Regions from separate parts of the Marinobacter salinus genome, predicted to be linked through region 2. Evidence: predicted binding sites of a transcription regulator. Region 2 holds the regulator's gene; each other region holds the start of a gene.
What was found. The regulator FliA, encoded in region 2, starts transcription of late flagellar genes. The targets are predictions, from matches to a motif close to CTAAAGTTTNNNNNNNNNNNGCCGNTAA.
Positions count from the first base shown of each region.

Region 1: BKP64_RS08375 (flagellar protein MotY) is a predicted target of FliA. The motif match lies at 1,110-1,137, and genes of this name have one in related genera.
Region 3: BKP64_RS01320 (methyl-accepting chemotaxis protein) is a predicted target of FliA. The motif match lies at 2,309-2,336, and genes of this name have one in related genera.
Region 4: BKP64_RS05555 (methyl-accepting chemotaxis protein) is a predicted target of FliA. The motif match lies at 1,330-1,357, and genes of this name have one in related genera.

Region 1 is NZ_CP017715.1:1,824,918-1,828,261, reverse strand. It holds gene pyrC (dihydroorotase) at 1-1,017, opposite strand, end outside; gene BKP64_RS08375 (flagellar protein MotY) at 1,181-2,098, shown strand; gene BKP64_RS08370 (histone deacetylase family protein) at 2,126-3,052, opposite strand; gene BKP64_RS08365 (bifunctional acetate--CoA ligase family protein/GNAT family N-acetyltransferase) at 3,262-3,344, shown strand, end outside.
Region 2 is NZ_CP017715.1:623,297-626,640, forward strand. It holds gene BKP64_RS02930 (MinD/ParA family protein) at 51-863, shown strand; gene BKP64_RS02935 (RNA polymerase sigma factor FliA) at 894-1,646, shown strand; gene cheY (chemotaxis response regulator CheY) at 1,799-2,182, shown strand; gene BKP64_RS02945 (protein phosphatase CheZ) at 2,203-2,988, shown strand; gene BKP64_RS02950 (chemotaxis protein CheA) at 3,006-3,344, shown strand, end outside.
Region 3 is NZ_CP017715.1:270,897-274,240, forward strand. It holds gene BKP64_RS01315 (PA0069 family radical SAM protein) at 1-283, opposite strand, end outside; gene BKP64_RS01320 (methyl-accepting chemotaxis protein) at 379-2,256, opposite strand; gene BKP64_RS01325 (TSUP family transporter) at 2,362-3,138, shown strand; gene BKP64_RS01330 (AbiTii domain-containing protein) at 3,153-3,344, opposite strand, start outside.
Region 4 is NZ_CP017715.1:1,204,842-1,208,185, reverse strand. It holds gene BKP64_RS05555 (methyl-accepting chemotaxis protein) at 1-1,239, opposite strand, end outside; gene BKP64_RS05550 (bifunctional GNAT family N-acetyltransferase/carbon-nitrogen hydrolase family protein) at 1,434-2,954, shown strand; gene BKP64_RS05545 (hypothetical protein) at 3,129-3,344, shown strand, end outside.

The sequences.
Region 1 (3,344 bases), 1.2 Mb from region 2:
GTTAACGGTTTCGCCCGCTTTCAGTGGCACGATGTTGCCGTCTGCCAGGGGCAGCTGGTCTGGCATGGTCCAAGGCTCCCGGACCAGGGTGACGGTATCGGTATTTCGTGGCAGGCCATAGAAATCCGCGCCATTGAAGCTTGCAAAAGCTTCAAGTTTGTCGAGTATGCCCAGCTCTTCGAAGATGTCGGCATACAGCCCGATGGCGCCATAGGCAGAGTAGCAGCCTGCGCAACCACAGGCCGCTTCTTTGCGATCCTTTGAATGCGGCGCGGAATCAGTGCCCAGAAAGAAGCGTTTATCACCGCTGGCGACCGCATCTCTCAAGGCCTGCTGATGTCGGTTACGCTTGAGAATGGGCAGGCAGTATAAGTGGGGGCGAATACCGCCAACCAGCATGTGGTTGCGGTTGTACATCAGATGCTGAGGGGTCAGGGTGGCACCGAGATTGCCGCCTTTATGACGCTGCACGAATTCCGCTGAGTCCGCTGTGGTTATGTGCTCCAGAACTACTTTCAGACTGGGAAACGCTTCCAACGTCGGTGCCAGCACCCGGTCGAGAAATGCCTTCTCACGGTCGAAGATGTCGATGTCAGCATCCGTGACTTCACCGTGCACCAGTAACAGCATGCCGCACTCTGCCATAGCTTCCAGCACCGGATAGATATTACGGATATCGTTCACTCCGGATGCGGAGTTGGTGGTCGCACCCGCCGGATAGAGCTTGGCGGCCACTACGCCAGCCGACTGAGCCTCATGAATGGTGTCCGGCGTTGTGCTTTCAGTCAGGTAGAGCGTCATCAGTGGTTGAAAGTCTGTCCCCGATGCCGCCGCCAGAATGCGTTCTCTATAGGCGATGGCGGTTTTTGCGGTGGTTACCGGTGGCACCAGATTGGGCATGATGATCGCGCGCCCGAAACAGGCGGCTGTTGCTGGTACAACATCGTTCAGAATAAGGTCGTCGCGAACATGGAGGTGCCAGTCGTCCGGGCGAGTAAGAGTGAGCTGATCGGTCATGGGTTTTTCCGCAATGCCATCGGCGGGCCGGAGCCCTGAAAAATTTTGCGAATTATATCAGAAGGCGCGAATGTTTGTTTTTGTATGCAGTGCTAAAGAAGCGCACGTTTCTGCCGTTACCAAGATAAATACCCGAATCATCCGGAAGCGTCGGTAAACCGTTATGGCATTCAGCCTTTGTAAACAGACACTGAGCCTGCTTGGCGCATTGGCGCTGGCCTCGGGCATGCCTGCCTCAGTCGGGGCAGCCAGTTATGGGGCAGGCATTGAAAACAGCCAGTGGTATCTGGCTGAATCGGTGTTTGAGTGTTCACTGGTGCATGAGGTTCCCGGTTATGGGAAGGCAGTATTCCGGCACCAGGCGGGGGAGGCTCTTTCGTTTTTCCTGGAAGCCGAGCACCCGATGATGCGGCCCGGGCGTGGTTCACTGGTTGTTGAAGCTCCGGCTTGGCGCCCCGGCGTCGCGCCAAGACCCATGGGCACGGTGAACGTCTCGGACGGGAGCCGGCCGGTGCTTCTGGACACCCGTCAGGCAATGATTCTGGCCCGTGGGTTGCTGGAAGGCATGAGGCCTACCGTAACCCGGGAATCCTGGTTTGACGGCAGTCCGGTTCGGGTTCAGATATCGAATATCAATTTTTCCGGCCAGTTCCAGCGCTACCGTACCTGTACGTCCAATCTTTTGCCGGTGAATTACGGCCAGATTCGCCGCTCCCGCATTCCGTTTAACAGCGGCAGTGCCAGTCTCTCCGGGGCTGACCGCACACTTTTGGACAACATCGTGACCTACGTGCTGGCAGATACGACCGTTGAGCGTGTCTTCGTGGATGGTCACAGTGACCGTTTGGGTAGTCGAATCGACAACCGTGCGTTGTCGGAGGAACGGGCCAATGTTGTTGCAGATTACTTGAAGGCCCGGGGCATTTCCGAGGACTTGATTATTGTCCGGGCACATGGCGATCAATACCCGGTATCACGCCGCCCTGCTGATAACAGGAGAACCACCATTCGTCTTCAGCGGGAGGGCGAGCGGCCTGAATTCCAGCAGGCGAACGCCTATGGTGGTGAACCTGCCGGCTGAAGGCGTTCCTGGTGTATGGTGCTGAACTTAGTATACGGCGTTCAGCACTTCCAGATGGGCCGTCACGCTCTCGGCTAGCGCTTTGAGGTGATAGCCGCCTTCCAGAGTTGAGATGATCCGGTCGTTGGAATAATCACTGGCAAGGTTGGTGATCATTTCCGTCAGCCAGCGATAATCTTCTGTTTCCAGGTTCAGTTCCGCCATCGGGTCCAGCTTGTGGCTATCAAAGCCGGCTGAAATCAGAATAACCTGTGGTTTGAAATCCTGAAGTTTTTTCACCCATGCGGTCTCCACCGCTTTTCGATACTCAAGGGCAGAACACCCGGCTTCAATAGGCGCATTGACGATATTGGGTGCCTGCCGGTGTACGTGGGAGTGTGGGTAAAAAGGGTGCTGGAAACTGGAGCACATCAGAATGCGTTCATCGCCACCGACGATGTCAACCGTACCATTGCCCTGGTGGACATCGAAATCAATGATGGCGACGCGCTCAAGGTGGTGAAAATTCAGGGCGCGCATGGCGGCAAGTGCGACGTTGTTATAGAAACAGAATCCCATGGACTTGCTGCGTTCCGCGTGGTGTCCGGGAGGTCGTGCGCAGATAAAAGCATTGGTTACCTGGCTGCTCATGACCATATCGACAGCCTGAATGTTTGCGCCGGCGGCCAAGCGTGCGGCACGGAGAGTATCCGGCATCATGGCAGTATCCGGATCGGTAAAGACGCGGCCCCGGGTAGGCTGCATCAGTTCAAGCTGGTGCAGGTATTTTTCCGGATGAACCATCAGCAACTGGTCGCGGGTGATCTCTTCAGGCCTGACCCAGTCCAGCTCTTGTTCGAGCTTGGTGTCAGCAATGTAGCTGAGAATGGTTGAGATCCGCTCAGGACACTCCGGGTGTTCCGGGCCCATGTTGTGTCGCAGACAGTCATCGTGGGAAAAGAATGCCGTGGTCATACGTCTCTGAATGCCTTGGGTATGCTTGTATTTTCATCAATCTTATCAGGGATAACCACAGGGTGCCGTGTTTCTTTGGTCTTAGAGGTAAGGTCGCCGTTTTAGATCAATTCACCTCCGCCCAAGATAAGGTATACACTCATAAGTAACCTGTTTTATTAAAATTATCACCGACGCGGCCCCAGGGTCGGATTCTAAGGAGAGCCAGTTTGAGCACCCGGTATCTGGAAAGTCTGTTCAATCCTGCATCCATCGCAATAATTGGTGCATCCGAACGGGCAGACAACCTTGG
Region 2 (3,344 bases):
ATTCTGATAAAACGAGCGTCCGGTAAAACTGGTAAGAGAAACGATTCAGTATGAGCAGAGCACGTCCGGTTCAGGTGATAGCAGTTTCCGGCGGAAAGGGTGGGGTCGGCAAGAGCAACGTGTCGGTCAACCTCGGTATCGCCCTGGCCCAGAAAGGCCGTCGTGTAGTGTTGTTGGATGCCGATCTGGGTCTTGCAAATATTGATGTGCTGTTGGGTATAACCGCGGGCAGGAACATTTCGGATGTACTGGCTGGAAAGTGCGATCTCAAGGATGTTCTGGTGAATGGTCCAGGCGGTATCAAAATCGTGCCTGCCTCCTCGGGCACCCAGCGTATGACCCAGCTCAGCCCGATGGAACATGCCGGGCTGATCAATGCGTTCAGTGAACTGGGTGACCAGATTGACGTTCTGATTGTGGATACGGCCGCAGGCATTTCCGAATCGGTCGTCAGCTTTCTCCGAGCGTCCCAGGAGCTGTTGCTGGTGGTTTGCGACGAACCGACGTCAATCACTGACGCCTATGCCCTGATCAAGCTCATGAATCGTGACTACGGCACCAACCGATTCCGCATTCTGGCCAACCAGGTCCGGAACGAGGAAGAAGGGCGTCATCTTTTTGAAAAACTGACCCGGGTCACTGAGCGATTTCTCGACGTGGCGTTACAATACGTGGGTATGGTTCCTTTTGACGAGGCTGTCAAAAAAGCAGTTCAGCGCCAGCGTGCAGTGCTGGATGCTTATCCGCGAGCAAAAGCATCACTGGCAATCAAGGCCCTCGCTGATAAAGTCGATAGCTGGCCACTGCCTTCCTCTCCCCGCGGGCATCTCGAATTCTTTGTGGAGCGGCTCGTCGAAGTCTGATTTTGATCCAGTCCAACAAAAACCGGATACATGACATTGGCGAAAAACCTGGGTATTTACCAGCAGTCTGGGGCGAAAGGTGCTTCTCAACTCGTTGAGGAGCAGGCTCCACTGGTCAAGAAAATTGCCTTGCACCTGTTGGCCAGGCTGCCAGCGTCCGTGCAACTGGAGGACCTGATGCAGGCCGGCATGATTGGTCTGCTGGAGGCTGCCCAACGTTACAGCTCCGCCAAGGGCGCCACCTTTGAGACCTATGCCGGTATCCGAATCCGTGGTGCCATGGTGGACGAGATTCGTAAGGGTGACTGGGTGCCCCGGTCGGTTCATCGAAACGCCCGCCGTATTTCCCAAGCCATCAAAGTTGTCGAAGACCGTTTCGGTCGGGAAGCCCAGGATCTCGAAGTGGCGGAGGAGCTGGGTGTAAGCCTCTCCGAATACCATTCCTCACTCTCTGATGCCAACAGCGGACGACTTTTTAGCCTGGATGAGCTCAATGAATCCGGAGAGCTGCCGATAGAAGAAACAGAGAGCAGTGATAATCCGCTGGATGGTCTGGCCTCGGATGCTTTTCGGCGCAACCTGGCCGAAGCCATTGAAGATTTGCCTGAGCGCGAAAAGCTGGTGCTTAGCCTGTACTACCAGGAAGAACTGAACCTGAAAGAAATTGGCGCTGTACTTGGAGTGAGTGAAAGCAGGGTGAGCCAGATTCACAGCCAGGCCGCACTGCGGCTGCGCGGACGCTTGTCCGACTGGCGCCAGGAGTCAGATGCCCAGCTTCTATGAGATGTGTCCGGATCATAGCGGTCTGTAGTTTTTGGTAACCGATGCTTTACAACCGGAACAAACATCAGACAATAAGCGGTCAAAACAGCGGCCTGATAGACGTTGAGCAAAAAGGTCAAACGAATTCCGGGTGTTACTAACTGGAGGTCCCATTGGACAAGAACATGAAAATCCTCATCGTGGACGACTTTTCCACGATGCGACGGATCATCAAGAATTTGCTGCGCGATCTCGGCTTCAGCAATACCGATGAGGCAGATGATGGAAATTCCGCTCTGCCGATGTTGAAAAGCGGCAAGTATGACTTCCTGGTGACGGACTGGAACATGCCGGGCATGTCTGGTTTCGATCTGCTGAAGGCTGTTCGCGCCGATGAAGATCTGAAGACCCTGCCGGTCCTGATGGTGACGGCAGAGGCTAAACGGGATCAGATTGTGGCGGCTGCCCAGGCAGGGGTAAATGGTTACGTTGTTAAGCCGTTTACTGCTGCCGTTCTCAAGGAAAAGATTGAAAAAATCTTTGAACGCATTCAGTAACCAGAGGTCGGATGGCTCTCATGAGCGATAGCAACAATAACCACCGCGGGCTGGAACCGGAGGTGACGGAAAAGCTCAAGCATCAGGCTGCGGAACTGGCTGAAAGCGTTGAGGCTGGTGATTATGCCAAGGCCATGACGCTGATCAATGAACTGAGTGAGGTAAGGGATCAGAGTCTGTACCGCGAAGTTGGCAGACTGACCCGCAGTCTTCACGAGGCAATCCGTAATTTTCAGATAGATCCCCGTAACGCGGAGCAACAAGAAGCGCTGTCGAAAATGACCGACGCCTCTGATCGTCTGGAATACGTAGTCCAGATGACAGGGCAAGCCGCTAACCGGACCATGGATCTCGTCGAAGAGACCATGCCAGTGGCCCATGCCGTGCGTGACGAGGCATCGGCGTTGCGGGAAGAATGGCAGCGCTTGCGGCGCCGGGAAATGCAGCCCTCCGAGTTTCGTGAACTGTATGGCCGTATTGATCGCTTTTTCGCCAGCCTGACAACTGATGCGGACACCATTTACAGCAATCTCTCCGAAATTCTGCTGGCGCAGGATTTCCAGGACCTCACGGGGCAGGTGATTCAGAAAGTCACCACGCTGGTGAAGGAAGTGGAAGAGCAGATGCTGAGCCTTGTCGTGATGGCAAGCCATGTGGACCAGCTGACCGGCACCGTGCATCAGATCTCTGAGACCGAAGTGTCGGCCGAGCAAGGTGTAGGGCCTCAGATCAAGGCCAATGAGCGCGAAGATGTAGTTTCGGGACAGGACGGGGTAGATGACCTGCTGTCCAGTCTCGGTTTCTGAATTAATGAGGGTAACGCATGGCGTTTGATGCCGATGAAGAAATCCTGCAGGACTTCCTGGTTGAGGCCGGCGAGATACTCGAAAAGCTGTCTGAGCAGTTGGTCGACCTTGAGCAGCACCCGGACGACAGTGACCTGCTTAACGCCATATTCCGTGGCTTTCACACCGTAAAGGGTGGCGCGGGTTTCCTGCAGCTTGATGCCCTCGTAAATTGCTGCCACTCCGCCGAGAACGTGTTCGACATCCTGCGTAATCATAAGCGCAAGGTTGACTCGGAGTTGATGGACGTGGTTCTGGAGGCTCTGGATAACGTTAATGCCATGTTCGAGCAGGTGCGGAATCACGAAGAGATGACG
Region 3 (3,344 bases), 350 kb from region 2:
GGCCCGGAGACATGTCCCAGTAGGCGTGTGTAGGCCGGGCAAAGCAGTAAATGCAGGCATGTTCACAGCCCCGGTATGGGTTGATGGACTGGTCGAACGGCACATCCGGCGAGGTGTTCCGGCTGATGATGGTGCGTACTTTTTCATTCACCACTTCGGTTGCCAGGGAATCCGGATTCAGCTCGTCTTCCGGAGGCTGATACCAGCCGTCGTCGAACGTCCGGTCCGTTATGGTGGGCTGAAAGCGATTATGAGGATTAAGGCCGGTTGAGCGCGTTTTCATGGGAGATTACCAATACTGTTTATATGTACAGTATTGATAATGCTACCCCCTGCGACATGGCGTGCGCAAGGGGGAGGAGAGTCTGGCGATTGTACCTACAGTCGGAACCGTTGGGATGCCCGGGTGAGAGAGGTTGTTTGTGAGGACAGCCGCTCGATATGCGCGTTGAGTTGCTTCCGGATGTCTGCAGTTTCGCGGGTGTGGCCGTGAATCTGCTCCACTTTCTGTGCAATCTCCTCGGTGGTGGTGGAAATGCCCTCCACAGACGACACGACCTGGTTCATGTCCCCGGCCAGTTGGTTGATGGAGCCGGTAATCTGGTCGATGGCCATGGCAGCTTCCTCGGCGCTTTTTTCACCCTCTCCGGCGGAATGGAGTCCTTCCTTCATCATGGTGGTGATGGCGGATGTTTCCCGGTTCAGGGAATCCACAATTTCGGCAATGCCATTGGTGGCCGATACGGTTTTTTCCGCCAGTGACCGGACTTCATCTGCCACGACCGAAAACCCGCGTCCCGCCTCGCCGGCGCGGGCCGCCTCAATGGCTGCGTTCAGGGCCAGTAAATTGGTCTGCTCTGCCAGGCTGTTGATCACATCAACAATGGAGTTGACCTTCTCGCCGGTTTTGCTGAGCTGGCCGATCTGGTCATGGGTTCTCTGGATGCGCTCGGCAAGGGTGCTCATGCTGTCTGCACTGCGTTTCACGACAGTTGCGCCGGACTGGGCCGCACCGTTGGCGCTTTGGGCAGCTTCATTGACCGATTGGGTATACTTGGCGATATCGACAGCGGTGTGTGAGATTTCCTGGACGGCGGTTGCGGTCTGCTCTGTTTCTTCCTCAACTTGTTCGCCATTGCGACCCATCTGGCCAACAAGGGAGTCAAGTTCACCCTGCAGGCTGGCCAGGGTTTTGTTGCCCTCCACAACCTGTCCGATAACGCTGGAAACATCGTCCAGCATTTTGTTGGTCGCGACACCCAGGCGGTTGAATTCGTCATTGGTATTACGGCCTGGTTCAAGGCGTTGGCTGAGGTCTCCCGAAGCGACCCGGGTAAGCAATTCAACGACTTCATTCAGGCGTTTAACGAGTGTCCGCGAAGCGCCGGTCAGGGTCAGAATAAGCACAACCAGAACCGCTGCGGAGGTTGCAATGATCAGCCAGGTGGAGGCCGTCCGAGCCTCCTCTGCTTGCGCGCTGGTGGAGGCAATAATACCTGTGCGAAGAGACTTGCCCTGGCTGATAATCGTGTCACGAAGATTCGAACCGGTTGTCTCAAGCCGGGCTTCAAGGTCTGCGAGGCTCGTAACGATCTCGTCAGACTTCGCAAAGGCGTCCGCGAACCCCTGAACGGACTGTCCTATTTCGATATCCTGCCAGTCCATTTCCTTGACCACAGCCTGCATTCGGGCCACGGCTTCGCGGGTTTTCTCAGCGTAGCTGGCATCGAAGGTGTCGAGGTAGTCCCGGTAGTTGGAGGCGATAATATTGATGTCATCGTTGAAGATGGAAATACCGATTTCCCGGAGGTCGCTCTCGACAATGCCAGCCATCTTTGCTTTCAGGCCGTCGCTGTTGGTCAGGCCCAGGGTCTGACTCAGACCGAGCCATTCTCTTCGCATATCGGTATATTGGTTGACGGCATCGCGGATGTCCTCCGCTGTACCGGCGATGGATGGCTCTGAGAGCTTTTCCGCCAAGGTCGCTAGTCCGGCGGCCTGCGTTTCCAGAGAATCGAGTTGGGTCTGGTAGGCGCCAACAACGTCAGGAGTCAGGTTTTCGCTGAGACGATCTGCATTTAGCCAGTCGTTCATCAGACCCAGTGATGCCGTTTCGTAGGATCTGGCCTGGCCACGGGCCTCATAGGCCTCTGAGACCTTGCTCAGGCCGCTTAGCGAGGTCGCCAGCGCAATTGCAAGACCGATGAAGGTGGCAGCGATCAGAACGGCAAATTTCTGTTTCCAGGACAGGGCCATTATTATTCTCCGGGTTTAAATCTCGTGCTATCCAGTTTTTAGTTCACTGAGTATATCGGCGCTGTTTCAGATAACTGGAGGCCCCATTCAGAAAAAAAGGAAGTTATGTCCGATCTCGGCATTGTTCAGTATGTTTTGATTGCCGCTATCTTCATCTGGAGCGGTTTTGTTCGCTCCGGGCTTGGGTTCGGTGGTGCTGTCCTGTCCTTACCATTCCTTTTGCTGGTGCTCGACCAGCCTTTGGTCTTTTTGCCGATTATCGCGGTTCACCTGCTGGTTTTTTCGTCTCTGACCATCTGGATGAACAACCGAAAGCGCGTGGATCCATCCGGGGAAAAGGCAGAGGGAACGGTGGATTGGCGTTACCTGTGGCGAATTCTTGCGATCATGATCGTGCCCAAACTGATCGGGGTTTTTGGCCTGATTACCATGCCCGGCGATATTCTTAGTGCCATCATTTTCGTGATTGTCGGCCTGTATTCAGTGTCCTACATTGTCAACAAACCCTTTCGCAGTGGCAGCAAGGCGGTGGACGCGCTGTTCCTGATGGCGGGTGGCTATATCAGCGGTACCTCCCTGATCGGGGCCCCCTTGATCATTGCAGTTGCGGCACAGCATCTACCCAAGGAGAAGCTGCGGGATACCCTGTTCGCTCTCTGGTTTATTCTGGTCATGATCAAAATGGGAGCGTTCATCTGGGCCGGCGTTGACCTGCAACTGATTCATCATCTCTGGCTACTTCCTTGTGCCGCTCTGGGGCATGTTATCGGACTCCGTTTTCATGACCGAATCCTTCGCGCAGAAACGCCAGTGTTCTTTCAGTTGCTCGGAACCGTGCTGCTGATCGTCAGCAGCGTTGGCATGTTCAGCGTTCTGGGTTAAGACACGGGGGCCGCTTATCCGGCCCGTCCGAAAACCCGTTCAAAGAATCCTGCCGATTTCACGTCAGGAACAGGCAGGTTGTCGAGCTCTTCCATTGCCCTGCGCCAGAAGTGTTCGGGGTCGTCCAGATCGGCCACCTGGGCCCGTTCTTCATTGCTGTAATGGTTGTGTTCGCCTTCAAGCCCCTTTGCCATCAGTTCCTGAGT
Region 4 (3,344 bases), 580 kb from region 2:
GGCTGCATCGGCGGTCTGCTGGGCATTCTGTGCGATCTCGCCAGCGGCGGCAGACATTTCATTGATTGCAGTGGCGACCATATCAATCTCCGCCTGCTGGTTCTCAACGCTGCTGCGACTGGTTCGCGCGGTCTCCCGCAAAGATCGGACATTGCTGCCAAGCTCCTCACTGCCGCGCTGCACATCACTCACGACGGTCTGAATGTTTTCCACGAAGCGGTTGAAACTGCCCGCCAGTTGTCCGAATTCGTCCCGCGCACTGGCATCAAGCCGTTGTGTCAGATCAGCATCACCAGTACCGATGTCGGCCATTGCGGTATTCAGGCGCCTTAACGGAGCCATTAACACTTTAATGCCTAAATGCAGAACGATCAGAGACACGAGCAGACCAATCACCGCCATCACCAGCCCGGTAATCCTGGCACTTTGTACCGGGGCACTGATCTTATCGATGTTTACAAAGGTGCCGAGGTACCACTCAACGCCGCGTGCCTGCCTGATCGGGTAAAAGCTGGCGCTCCAGGAGGCCTCCTCCGTTTCATAAATATGGGCGGTTCCGTCCAGCCTGGGCGGCGTACCCACCAGACTTTTAATGTTTTTGCCGATCAGATCTTCGTTCGGGTGGAAAAGCACCATCCCCTGTTTATTGATCAGCGCAGCGTAACCGGTATCGGCCAGAGTGACCGTGGCAAGGGTCTTTTCAATGGCACCGAGGCCAATGTCAGCCCCGGCGACTCCTTCATACTCACCGCCCTTGACCGGGGCCAGGGTCGAAATGATGGTGTCATTGGTACTGGCATCCCTGTATGGCTCGGTGAAGGAGGCCTGGCCCAGACTCATGGCTTTTTTATACCAGGGGCGAACGCGGGGGTCGTAGTCAGCGGGGAGCGTGGCATTGGCCTCTTTCGACTTCATCAGCATGTAGCCATCAGTGCGCCCCACATAGACGTCACGAAACCCTCCTCCGGCTGTAATCGCCTGAAGAATCGTGCGTGCCTCCTCATCGTTCCCGGCCTTCTCCAGTGCTTTTGATGCGGCTTCGGTCAGTGCCAGGCGCGTGTTGAGCCATTCGGCAATGCTTGACGTACTCTGGGCCACCGTGTCGTCAATCAGAGCTTCAACGTAGGTGTTGGTGGTTTTTTGCAGTCGGAGATCGCCGGAAAGAGTGAACGCGCCCATGGCGAGCAGCAGGAGAATTCCGAAGGCGATCAGTAGTTTTTGACCGAAAGTGAGGTGCACAGTCTAGTCCTCTGGGAAGGGGCGTAGGTTGGCTTAGTCTCGAATGCGCAGGACGAGAATTCGCGCTTGATTTGATATCTGTTAACTTGCGTTTCGGCCTGTTGAGCGAAGTCTTTAATTCCTTCTGATAAACTCCTACGAAATAGCGACACGTACTGGTTTTTTATTTTCTTTTAAAGCGGGAGCCGACCTGAATGGCCCATGAAGAGCTTCATCTTAACCTCCGCAACCTGACCCTGGACGACTACGGCCAGCTTCAGACACTGATGGATCAGATTTATGACGACATCGGAGGCGCATGGCCCAAGGACACCATTGAGGCACTGGTTGAGCAGTTCCCCGATGGCCAGATCTGTATCGAGGACAACGGCCAGCTGGTAGCGGTGGCCCTGACTGTATGCGTTAAGTACGAGCGTTTCAGCAACCCGCACACCTACGATGACCTGATCCTCCGGAACGAGAAAATCTGGCACAACGCCGACGGCGACTCGCTCTACGGCCTTGATGTGTTTATTCACCCGGAATACCGCGGTTACAGGCTTGGCCGCCGTCTTTATGAGGCGCGGAAGGAACTTTGCCGTTCCATGAACCTGAGAGCGATTCTCGCCGGGGGCAGAATTCCAGGCTATTACAAGTATTCTGATCAATACTCGCCCGCCGAGTACATTGAACGAGTGGACCGCAAGGAGATCTACGATCCGATCCTGACTTTCCAGCTGTCCAATGATTTTCAAGTGACACGCCTGATGCACAAATACCTGCCAGAGGATGAAAAGTCCCTCGGGTATGCAACTCTCCTGGAGTGGCGAAATATTCTGTATACCCCGCCGTCCTCGGTGCTCAACGTCAAGAAGACGCAAGTACGCCTTGGCGCTGTTCAGTGGCAGATGCGTGAATTCACTTCTGTGGATGAAGTGCTAAAGCAAGTGGAGTACTTTGTTGACGCGCTTTCGGACTACAAGAGTGACTTCGCCCTGTTTCCGGAATTCTTCAACGCGCCTCTCATGGGCCTGACTGACCAGATGGACCAGACCCGGGCAATCCGCTTCCTGGCCGGGTTTACCGAGCAATTTCGGGACGAGATGTCCGAGATGGCTGTGAGTTACAACATCAACATCATTACCGGATCCATGCCTCTGCTCGAAAATGACCGGGTGTATAACGTTTCCTACCTGTGCCATCGCGACGGCCGGGTGGACGAGCAACGCAAGATTCACATTACGCCCCACGAACGCCGCGACTGGGTGATTGAAGGCGGCACCGATTTCGAGGTGTTCGATACCGATGCCGGCCGGGTGGCGATCATGATCTGCTACGACATCGAGTTTCCGGAGCTCGGCAGGATTGCAGCTAGCCAGGAGGTAGACATTATCCTGGTTCCGTTCTGGACAGACACGAAGAACGGTTATCTCCGGGTGCGTCATTGTGCCCAGGCCAGAGCCATTGAAAACGAATGCTATGTGGTCATTACCGGCAGTGTCGGAAACCTTCCGAAAGTTGAAAATCTGGACGTCCAGTACGCCCAGTCTTCCGTATTTTCACCGTCGGACTTTGCGTTCCCTCACGATGCGGTGATGGCGGAAACAACACCGAACACGGAAATGATCATGTTCTCCGACATGGATCTTGAGAAACTCAAGCTGGTTCGCAACGAAGGGTCTGTTACCAATCTGAAAGATCGCCGTGTTGATATGTACGAACTGAGAAAAAAGTGAAACAGCTCTTTTTTTGAGTAGTAAAAGTGTTGAAAAACTGCCTGAGGGCATGAGCGTAGGATACTGAAGACGTTGTCAAACTATGAATCAGTGTCTATTGTTTAAACAATATCCAGTCCGCCTTGGGTCAGGTGGGTTGAAGTGGATACGGAAATCACCAGAGATATAATGTCAATGAATGAAGAACTGCCGGATTTAGTTGCACGTTTCCGCGTGAAAAAAGGCCTTTTCCGAAAAGAGTTGGTGGAAGCGACTCTATTTGAGCTGGACACTTTTGGCTGTGTAATGAAAACAGATAAGGTTTTTGAACCCGGCGATTCCGTTGTGCTGGAATTGGTGATGGATATGCCGTTCGACGAAATCCGGGCCGAAGGTGTTTCCGGCCTCGTG